Regions from separate parts of the Kosakonia sp. MUSA4 genome, predicted to be linked through region 3. Evidence: predicted binding sites of a transcription regulator. Region 3 holds the regulator's gene; each other region holds the start of a gene.
The links. Region 3 encodes Fur, which represses iron uptake genes when iron is present. Its sites were predicted from a motif close to ATAATAATGAGAACNACTATCAA; they were not measured.
Positions count from the first base shown of each region.

Region 1 (3,135 bases), 420 kb from region 3:
GTAATGGCTCCACTCAGGCTCAACAAGGCATCGCCTTTTGCCGCATCTGCGGTTGCCGAGCCTTTGACCACCAGTTTGCCTTTCGGGTTGGTCAGCAGGCCGCAGGTCATATCATATTCGCCAGGTTGCAGATTGGCGGTCAGCTTCTGGCTGAAGCCCGGTGCGATGTTTTCACGCTCTTCCACCACCATCACGCCTTTGAGGATCTCCCATTCCAGCGCTTTCTGGCTGTGGTTGACGATAATGAACTGCGTTTTGCCTGCGTTAACGGTCAGGTTCATCGGCTCACACTGCTTGTCCGTTACCGTGACCTTCACCTGCGGAACATCCGCAGCCTGTACTCCGAAAGCGCAAGACATCAGCGCCGCGATCCCTACCTGCAAAGCACTACGACGAAAATGAATAGCCATGACCCTTCCCTTAAATAAGTATGTTGTAACTACGAAGCAGTGAACGTAATCAGGAGGCCGCCTGCGAAGGCTGCGCACCTGAACGTGGAGGCAAAACAAACAGCACCAGCACCGGAATCAGGTAGGCAAAGTAGACAAAGACTTCGCTCACACTCGGTGCTTCCTGATAACCAAAAATGCCTTCCAGCAAGGTACCCGTCAGCGAATGCGTGGTGAGCACGTTGCTTAAATCGAAAGCCACATCCTGGAATTGATTCCACAAACCGGCTTCATGGAAAGCGCGGATAGCGCCCGCTGCCAGACCGGCAGCCACCAGCAGGATGAACAGACTGGTCCATTTGAAAAACGCGCCGAGGTTAAGGCGGATCCCGCCCCAGTAGAGCAGAAAGCCCAGCACCACGGCCGTTGCCAGCCCAAGCATTGCGCCAAGCGGCGGCCAGATACCGAGATCCTGCTGGAATGCCGCCAGCAGAAAGAACACCGATTCCAGCCCTTCACGCGCGACAGCGAAAAAAACCATCAAAATCAGCGCCCAGCCGTGATGATTACTGCGCGCCAGTGCGTTATCCACCGCCTGCTCAAGTTGCACTTTGACGTTGCGCGACACTTTGCGCATCCAGAACACCATCCAGGTGAGGATCACGACGGCAATCACCGCGACAATCCCCTCAAACAGCTCCTGCTCTTTTTGCGGAAACTCACCGGTGGTTTCGTTGATGGCAATCCCCAATCCCAGACAGAGCGCGGCGGCAAGGAAGACGCCAATCCACATCACGCCGATCCAGCGTCCGCGCTGGGTTCGTTTCAGGTAGCTGGCAATCAGACTGACGATCAGCGCCGCTTCGAGGCCTTCACGTAACATAATAAGAAATGGAACAAACATGGAGGACGCCCCTGGTGTCATGTGCAGTCAACGGTTGCAAAGAAAAGTAAATTGCATTGATAGTGATTATCATTACGATAACGAGAAACTCAAGCGAAATATGACAAGAATAATAACTGGATGTAAACGGATAGCAGGCTAACCCAGGCGAAGCGACCCTTATGCAGAAGCGGTTGAAATAAAGCGATAACTTAGCTTACAAAGCATTAACTTTATGTTTACCGCATCTCGCGGCTATGGCTAAATACTTCCCCCATTCACCTGCAAAATTAGAGATATGATTAACTTCCTACACTTTCTGCTGGCGCTGGCGGTGATCCTCGCGCTCGCCTGGCTGGTAAGTTTCGACCGGCGGCAAATACGTTTTCGCTTTATTCTGCAATTGATCGTCATCGAAATGGCGCTGGCCTGGTTTTTCCTGCATGCGCAAAGCGGATTAACACTGATTAAATATGTTTCCGGCTTCTTCGAAGTGCTGCTGAAATTTGCCGGTGAAGGTACGGGTTTTGTTTTCGGCGGCATGAGCGAAAAAGGACTGGCATTTATTTTCCTGGGTGTGCTGTGCCCCATCGTTTTTATTTCGGCGTTGATCGGCATTTTGCAGCATTGGCGTATCCTGCCTGTTTTTATTCGTCTGATCGGTACCCTGCTATCGAAACTCAACGGTATGGGCAAGCTGGAATCCTTTAATGCCGTCAGTTCGCTGATCCTGGGGCAGTCCGAAAACTTCATTGCCTACAAAGGGATACTTGCCGACCTCTCTTCACGCCGCCTGTTCACCATGGCCGCCACGGCAATGTCGACGGTTTCGCTGTCGATCGTCGGTGCCTATATGACCATGCTGGATGCGAAATATGTGGTCGCCGCGCTGATCCTGAATATGTTCAGCACCTTTATTGTGCTGTCGATCATTAATCCCACGCGCCCGGAAGCGGAACCGGAAATTAAGCTGGAAAAACTCCACGAATCGCAAAGTTTCTTTGAGATGCTCGGCGAATATATTCTGGCAGGTTTCAAAGTGGCGATGATTATTCTGGCAATGCTGATCGGTTTTATCGCCCTGATTAGCGCCGTCAACGCCCTTTTCTCTGCGCTATTCGGTATCAGTTTCCAGCAAATTCTCGGCTATGTTTTCTATCCGCTGGCCTGGCTGATTGGTATTCCGCTCAGCGATGCGCTGCATGCTGGCAGCATCATGGCCACCAAGCTGGTGGCTAATGAGTTTGTGGCGATGATCGAACTGCAAAAAATCGCCGCCCAGATGACGCCGCGCGGATTGGGGATTTTGTCAGTGTTCCTGGTGTCGTTTGCCAACTTTGCCTCAATTGGCATCGTCGCAGGCGCCATTAAGGGGCTGAATGAGCAGCAAGGCAATTCCGTCTCCCGCTTTGGCCTGCGCCTGGTCTACGGGGCAACGCTGGTGAGCCTGCTCTCCGCCGCCTTTGCGGGTGTTGTGCTGTAAGTGATTTACCCCTCTCCTGCGGGAGAGGGGTTTCAAATCAGAACTGAACGCAAACCGGCTGATCCACGCGCATCACCGATTCCTGTGCGAAACGCGATTTATAAATCTCACGCAACGTATCAATTTTCGCGTCAGTTTGTGCGTCCACGCTGTGAATAAGCATCAGCGCCTTGCTCGGCTCCTTCGACACTTTCCCGTTGCTACCCAGCCACTGCCCCTGGGCATCGAAAGCCGTTAAGCCATCACGAAAACGCGGCGTGACATCGTTATCCACATACTGTTGCCACTCCTGAGCGGTAATCGGTTTACCACCCTGACGGGTTAAACCGTAATAGAGCGTGGTTTGTTGCATTTGGTTTTCAACCTTGCAGGTTTGCGTG
Region 1 covers NZ_CP025697.1:1,866,929-1,870,063, reverse strand. The annotation lists gene efeO (iron uptake system protein EfeO) at 1-410, opposite strand, end outside; gene efeU (iron uptake transporter permease EfeU) at 460-1,293, opposite strand; gene C0557_RS08745 (NupC/NupG family nucleoside CNT transporter) at 1,571-2,755, shown strand; gene C0557_RS08740 (DUF3574 domain-containing protein) at 2,793-3,135, opposite strand, start outside.
Region 1: efeU (iron uptake transporter permease EfeU) is a predicted target of Fur. The motif match lies at 1,350-1,372, and genes of this name have one in related genera.

Region 2 (3,135 bases), 2.5 Mb from region 3:
CTGAAACACCTTGATCCGGGGCGCAAGAAATAAGAAATTTCCGCCTTGCTGCCCCGAACGTCAGGTTTACACGATGCGCTGGAAACCTGCCACTAAATCTTCAATCAGATCATCAACATTTTCTAAACCGATATGCAGACGGATTAATGTTCCGCTGAAATCGACGCCGCCATCCGGGCGAATCGCCGCGAGCTGTTCTGGCTGGTTCGCCAGAATCAGTGATTCATAGCCGCCCCATGAATAGGCCATGCTGAACAGTTTGAAGTGGTCGAGATATTGCGCCAGCTCTTCGTTGCTCAGGCGTTTATTAAGCACGAACGAGAACAGACCGCTGCTGCCGGTGAAGTCGCGTTTCCAGTATTCATGGCCTTTACTGCCAGGCAGTGCGGGGTGGTTAACGCGTGCCACTTGCGGGTGCGTTGCCAGCCATTCGGCAATCTTCAGACTGCTTTCATGATGCTGACGCAAACGAACACCCAGCGTGCGCAGACCACGGCTGGTCATATAGGCGGTGTCGGCATCGACCATTTGCCCCATCAGATAGGCATTTTCGCGCAGTTGTTCCCAACAACGTGCATTCGATACCGCCGTGCCGATCATGCCGTCGGAGTGGCCAATCAGGTATTTAGTGGCGGCCTGAATGGAGATATCAATGTCAAATTCCAGCGCCTTAAACAGGATCCCCGCCGCCCAGGTGTTATCGATCATGATGATCGCCTCTGGCGCGACGCTTCTTACCGCCTGAACGATAGCCGGAACGTCGTGAACTTCCATGGTGATCGAGCCGGGAGATTCGAGAAACACCACTTTGGTGTTGGGCTGGATCAGCTTGACGATACTGGCGCCGATCAGCGGGTCAAACCAACTGGTGGTGACACCCAGTTTGGCGAGAATTTTGGTGCAGAAATCCTGGCTTGGCTCGTAGGCCGTGTTGGTCATCAACACATGATCGCCCTGTTCGACAAACGCCAGAATGGTATTGGCCACCGCTGCCGCTCCACAGGGGAAAAGCGCACAGCCCGCACCGCCTTCAAGTTCGCACATCGCTTCCTGTAAGGAGAAGTGCGTCAGCGTACCGCGACGGCCGTAAAACAATTCACCATTGGCGCGATTGCGTGTGGCATGTTTTTTGGCTTCAACCGTGTCGAATACCAGTGAAGACGCGCGCTGGATAACGCTGTTCACCGAACCCTGCGTGTATTTTTTACTGCGCCCTGCGTTTACCAGAGCGGTATCTATATGCTTCGCCGTCATTGTTGCTCAACCTGTTTTTATACGTCTGGATGTCCAGACTACCATGATTGCGCGTTGATGCATCGCCATGTTGGCGGCAGAGCGTTAATTTTTTCGCATTCCGTGCCTTGCGCGGGCGTTTACTGTGTTAGCGCAAAGAAACAGGCCTCTCTTTACGGCACTATGTAAATACTAATGAGAACCACTATCAATTCGGTGGCATTTTGATATTATTACGCGCAGGTTTTGTGATTTGCGTCTCGGAGATACACAGTGGGTAATAATTTGATGCAGACGGATCTATCCGTGTGGGGTATGTATCACCATGCTGACATCGTCGTAAAGATTGTGATGATCGGCCTGATTCTCGCGTCAGTCGCTACATGGGCGCTGTTCTTCAGTAAAAGCGCGGAAATGATCTCGCAGAAGCGCCGCCTTAAGCGCGAGCAGCAGAAACTGGCTGAAGCGCGTTCTTTGGATCAGGCCAGCGAAATTGCCTCCTCTTTCCACGCCAGAAGTCTGAGCCTGTCATTAATTAATGAAGCCCAGAATGAACTGGAGTTATCCGCAGGCAGCGAAGACAACGACGGCATTAAAGAGCGTACCGGCTTCCGCCTCGAACGCCGTGTTGCGGCAATAGGTCGCCATATGGGGCGCGGCAACGGCTATCTTGCGACGATTGGCGCGATTTCACCGTTTATCGGCCTGTTTGGTACGGTCTGGGGCATCATGAACAGCTTTATTGGTATTGCGCAGACGCAGACCACTAACCTTGCTGTTGTGGCGCCGGGTATCGCAGAAGCGCTGCTGGCAACGGCTATCGGCCTGGTAGCGGCAATTCCGGCGGTGGTAATTTATAACGTCTTTGCCCGCATGATTGGCAGTTACAAAGCCATGCTTGGCGATGTTGCTGCGCAGGTTCTGCTGCTGCAAAGCCGCGATCTTGACCTGGCCGCCAGCAATGCGCAGCCGGTTCGCACTGCGTCAAAATTACGTGTAGGTTGATGCTCTATGGCAATGCGTCTTAACGAAAACCTGGATGATAACGGCGAAATGCATGAAATCAACGTGACGCCGTTTATCGACGTTATGCTGGTGTTGCTGATTATCTTTATGGTGGCCGCGCCGCTTGCCACCGTTGATGTAAAAGTGAATCTTCCTGCCTCTACCAGCCAGCCGCAGCCGCGCCCGGAAAAACCGGTCTACCTGTCGGTGAAAGCGGATAACACCATGTTCATCGGCAACGATCCGGTAACCGACGAGACGATGGTTAACCAGCTCAATGCCGTAACGGAAGGTAAAAAGGACACCACGATCTTCTTCCGTGCGGATAAAACCGTGGACTACGAGACGATGATGAAAGTGATGGATACCCTGCATCAGGCGGGCTATCTCAAAATCGGTCTGGTGGGTGAAGAGACGGTTAAAGCACACTAAACGCGGTGCTGAGTGATAAGAGCTGGCAAAGGCCAGCTTTTTTTATGTCTGATATATGTGGGGAATAAAAAGGCGACGCGCTTACTTTAATTTTGTGCCTGCGGTTTTTTCTTGCTTCTCCGGCGCGGCTTTTTGGTTGCCTGCCTCTGGCGCGACGGTGGTGACCGTCGTCGTATGGTATTCGCCGTCGCTGAGTTTGCGGGTCAGGCGCAGCGTTGCGGTTTCCCGCGCCAGCAAATGCTGGTAGTTAGCCTCCAGTCGCCCCATGATTTTGTCGCGCAGTTCCGGCTTTAGCTCGATGATGGCATTGATCACCGCGCCGTAAATTTCCTCTTTTATCTGTAACGGGTAGATTTCCCGGCGGTTCTGCCATTTCAGGCGCACGAGCGCCGCAGGAATGGAAACCAGCTCATGGGCAATACGGGCGATGGTTTCATTTTTACTGAGTATCAGCGCTTCTTTATT
Region 2 covers NZ_CP025697.1:4,712,395-4,715,529, reverse strand. The annotation lists gene metC (cystathionine beta-lyase) at 67-1,254, opposite strand; gene exbB (tol-pal system-associated acyl-CoA thioesterase) at 1,507-2,238, shown strand; gene exbD (TonB system transport protein ExbD) at 2,245-2,670, shown strand; gene C0557_RS22330 (cytoplasmic protein) at 2,752-3,135, opposite strand, start outside.
Region 2: exbB (tol-pal system-associated acyl-CoA thioesterase) is a predicted target of Fur. The motif match lies at 1,423-1,445, and genes of this name have one in related genera.

Region 3 (3,135 bases):
GAAAGCGCGACAGATTGAAGTGATCCCGGAAATTGATATGCCGGCACACGCCCGTGCCGCAGTGATCTCAATGGAAGCGCGCTATGAGCGCCTGATGAAAGAGGGTAAAGAGAAAGAGGCGAACCAGTACCGTTTACTGGATCCGACGGACACCTCCAATACCACCGGGGTACAGTTCTATAATCGCACTGGTTATCTGAACCCGTGCCTCGATTCGTCACGCAATTTCGTTGATAAGGTGATGGGTGAAATCCAGCAAATGCACAAAGAAGCGGGTGTGTCGCTGAATACCTGGCATTTTGGCGGTGACGAAGCGAAAAACATCTATCTGGGAACGGGTTATACCGACCAGAAAAAACCGGAAGCGGGCAAAGGCATCATCGATCAGAGCAAGCAGGACAAACCATGGGCTAAATCTCAGGTCTGCCAGTCTATGGTCAAAGAGGGTAAGGTTGCAGATGTTGAGCATCTTTCCAGCTACTTTGGTATTGAGGTCAGCAAGCTGGTGAAAGCGCACGGTATCGGCACCATGCAGGCGTGGCAGGATGGCCTGAAAGATGCTAAAAATGCCGCCGAGTTTGCCACCGATCACGTCAATGTTAACTTCTGGGATACGCTCTACTGGGGCGGTTTCGATTCGGTAAATGACTGGGCAAACAAAGGGTTCCGCGTCATTGTCTCGAACCCGGACTATGTTTACCTCGACTTCCCGAACGAAGTCCATCCGGCGGAAAGCGGCTACTACTGGGGCACGCGCTTTAGCGATGAGCGCAAGATCTTCAGCTTTGCGCCGGACAACATGCCGCAAAATGCTGAAACCTCACTGGATCGCGACGGCAATCCATTCAACGCGAAATCGGACAAACTATGGCCTGGAGCCTATGGTCTTTCTGCTCAGTTGTGGAGTGAAGTGGTACGTACCGACAACCAGATGGAGTACATGATTTATCCACGCATGATTGCGGTCGCAGAGCGTGCCTGGCACCGCGCCGGTTGGGAACAGGATTATCAGGCCGGTCGCGAGTACAAAGGCGGTGAAACTCATCTGGTCGATGTAAAAGCGCTGGATAAAGACTGGACCCGCTTTGCAAATCTGTTAGGCCATCGTGAACTGGCAAAACTGGACAAAGCAGGCATTAACTACCGCCTGCCTGTACCGGGCGCGCGCGTGGTCGGCGGCAAGCTGGAAGCCAATACCAGCTTCCCGGGAATGGTCGTGGAATATTCTACGGACGGCGGTAAAAACTGGCTGCGCTACGATGATAAAGCGCGTCCGCAGGTGAGCGGGGAAGTGCAGATCCGCACCGCCAGCCCGGACGGCAAACGTTTCAGCCGTGTGGATAGCGTGAAAGCGTAATTATTGCTGAAGTAACCTGCCCGGCAGCGCAAACCTGCCGGGCATTTTTGTTTTTGAAGGGCAAAAAAAAAGCCAACCTGAAGGCTGGCTTGAGTATGAAAAGGGATTATTTCGCATCGTGCGCGTGTTCATCTTCGCGGCAGTCACCCTCGGCGCAGTGGCCGTACAGGTAAAGACTGTGGTTCGTCAGGCGAATGCCGTGTTTGGCGGCGATTTCACGCTGACGCGCTTCGATGGAATCATCACTGAATTCGATCACTTTGCCGCAGTCGAGGCAAATCAGGTGATCGTGGTGATGCTGCTGAGTCAGTTCAAAAACGGATTTCCCGCCTTCGAAGTTATGACGGGTCACAATGCCGGCGTCATCAAACTGGTTCAGTACACGATATACTGTCGCCAGCCCGATCTCTTCGCCCATGTCGATCAGTCGTTTATATAAATCTTCCGCACTGACATGATGGTTATCCGGTTCCTGAAGCACTTCCAGGATTTTTAACCGAGGAAGCGTGACTTTCAGGCCAGCCTTCTTTAATGCGGTATTGTTGTCAGTCATGCGGAATCTGTCCTGTTGCTATACGATTCACTTCCTCAATGGAAGTTAGAAGGAATGCACCTGGGATAATGCGTCTCATTATAGAACTGCCATGGCTAAATGAAAACTGCAAGTCCTCAAGTAAAGTAAGCTTTTAAAACGTGGTGTCACCAGCAACTCCTGTGCTTCATAACACCACTTTAGCAGGGCTTATTGTACAGCGATGGAGAAAAAAGTTAAAAATTTGTAGCAATTATTTCCATTGCTTTTACCTATTAATACCACGTAACCCACAGATTACGCCGTAAAATCAGGCGTTGATGATGTCATCAAGATGTAACTCTTCGCGAACTTGCTTAACCCATTTTTGTACACGTTCTGCGGTCATTTCTGGCTGACGATCTTCGTCAATCGCCAGACCAACGAAATGGCCATCATCCACCAGCCCTTTAGAGGCTTCGAAATGGTAGCCTGCAGTCGGCCAATGGCCCACGATAGTCGCGCCGCGCGGCTCAATAATATCGCGGATCGTACCCAGCGCATCACAGAAATATTCTGCATAGTCTTCCTGATCGCCGCAGCCAAACAGCGCAACTAACTTACCATTAAAATCAATGTCTTCCAGCGTCGGGAAGAAATCATCCCAGTCGCACTGCGCTTCGCCATAATACCAGGTCGGAATGCCGAGCAGCAGAATGTCATATCCTTCGATATCTTCTTTGCTGCTCTTGGCAATGTCATGTACGTCGGCAACGTCCTTACCAAGCTGACTCTGAATCATTTTCGCAATATTTTCGGTGTTGCCGGTGTCGCTGCCGAAGAAAATACCTGTAATTGCCATGAGTAAAATAACCTCTTGAAACCTAATGAATATGATGGTGGCGCTTTGCCCACAGATAAGGGCAATCATAGCAGAACAGAGAAGCGCGCGAAAACAGCTATCGCCGCGGAGTGCACTGTATGACACATGAAAACGTGAAAATAAGAGAGGTGATTCGGAGTAATTACTTTCCGCGCAATGCGCTCAGCTGTGCCAGCAGCATCTCTTCGATAAGTTCGCTGCGGCTCATGTCACGCGCATCGGCAAGTTCGTTTAACGCATCAACGGCTTCCACGTTCAGTTTTAGCTCGACGCGTTTAAGCCCACGAACTTTATCGCGTTTTAATTGATTGCGTTTGTTGATGCGTAACTGTTCATCACGCGAGAGCGGATTCGTCTTCGGCCGTCCCGGGCGACGCTCATTCG
Region 3 covers NZ_CP025697.1:1,442,311-1,445,445, forward strand. The annotation lists gene C0557_RS06870 (beta-N-acetylhexosaminidase) at 1-1,357, shown strand, start outside; gene fur (ferric iron uptake transcriptional regulator) at 1,464-1,910, opposite strand; gene fldA (flavodoxin FldA) at 2,200-2,730, opposite strand; gene ybfE (LexA regulated protein) at 2,894-3,135, opposite strand, start outside.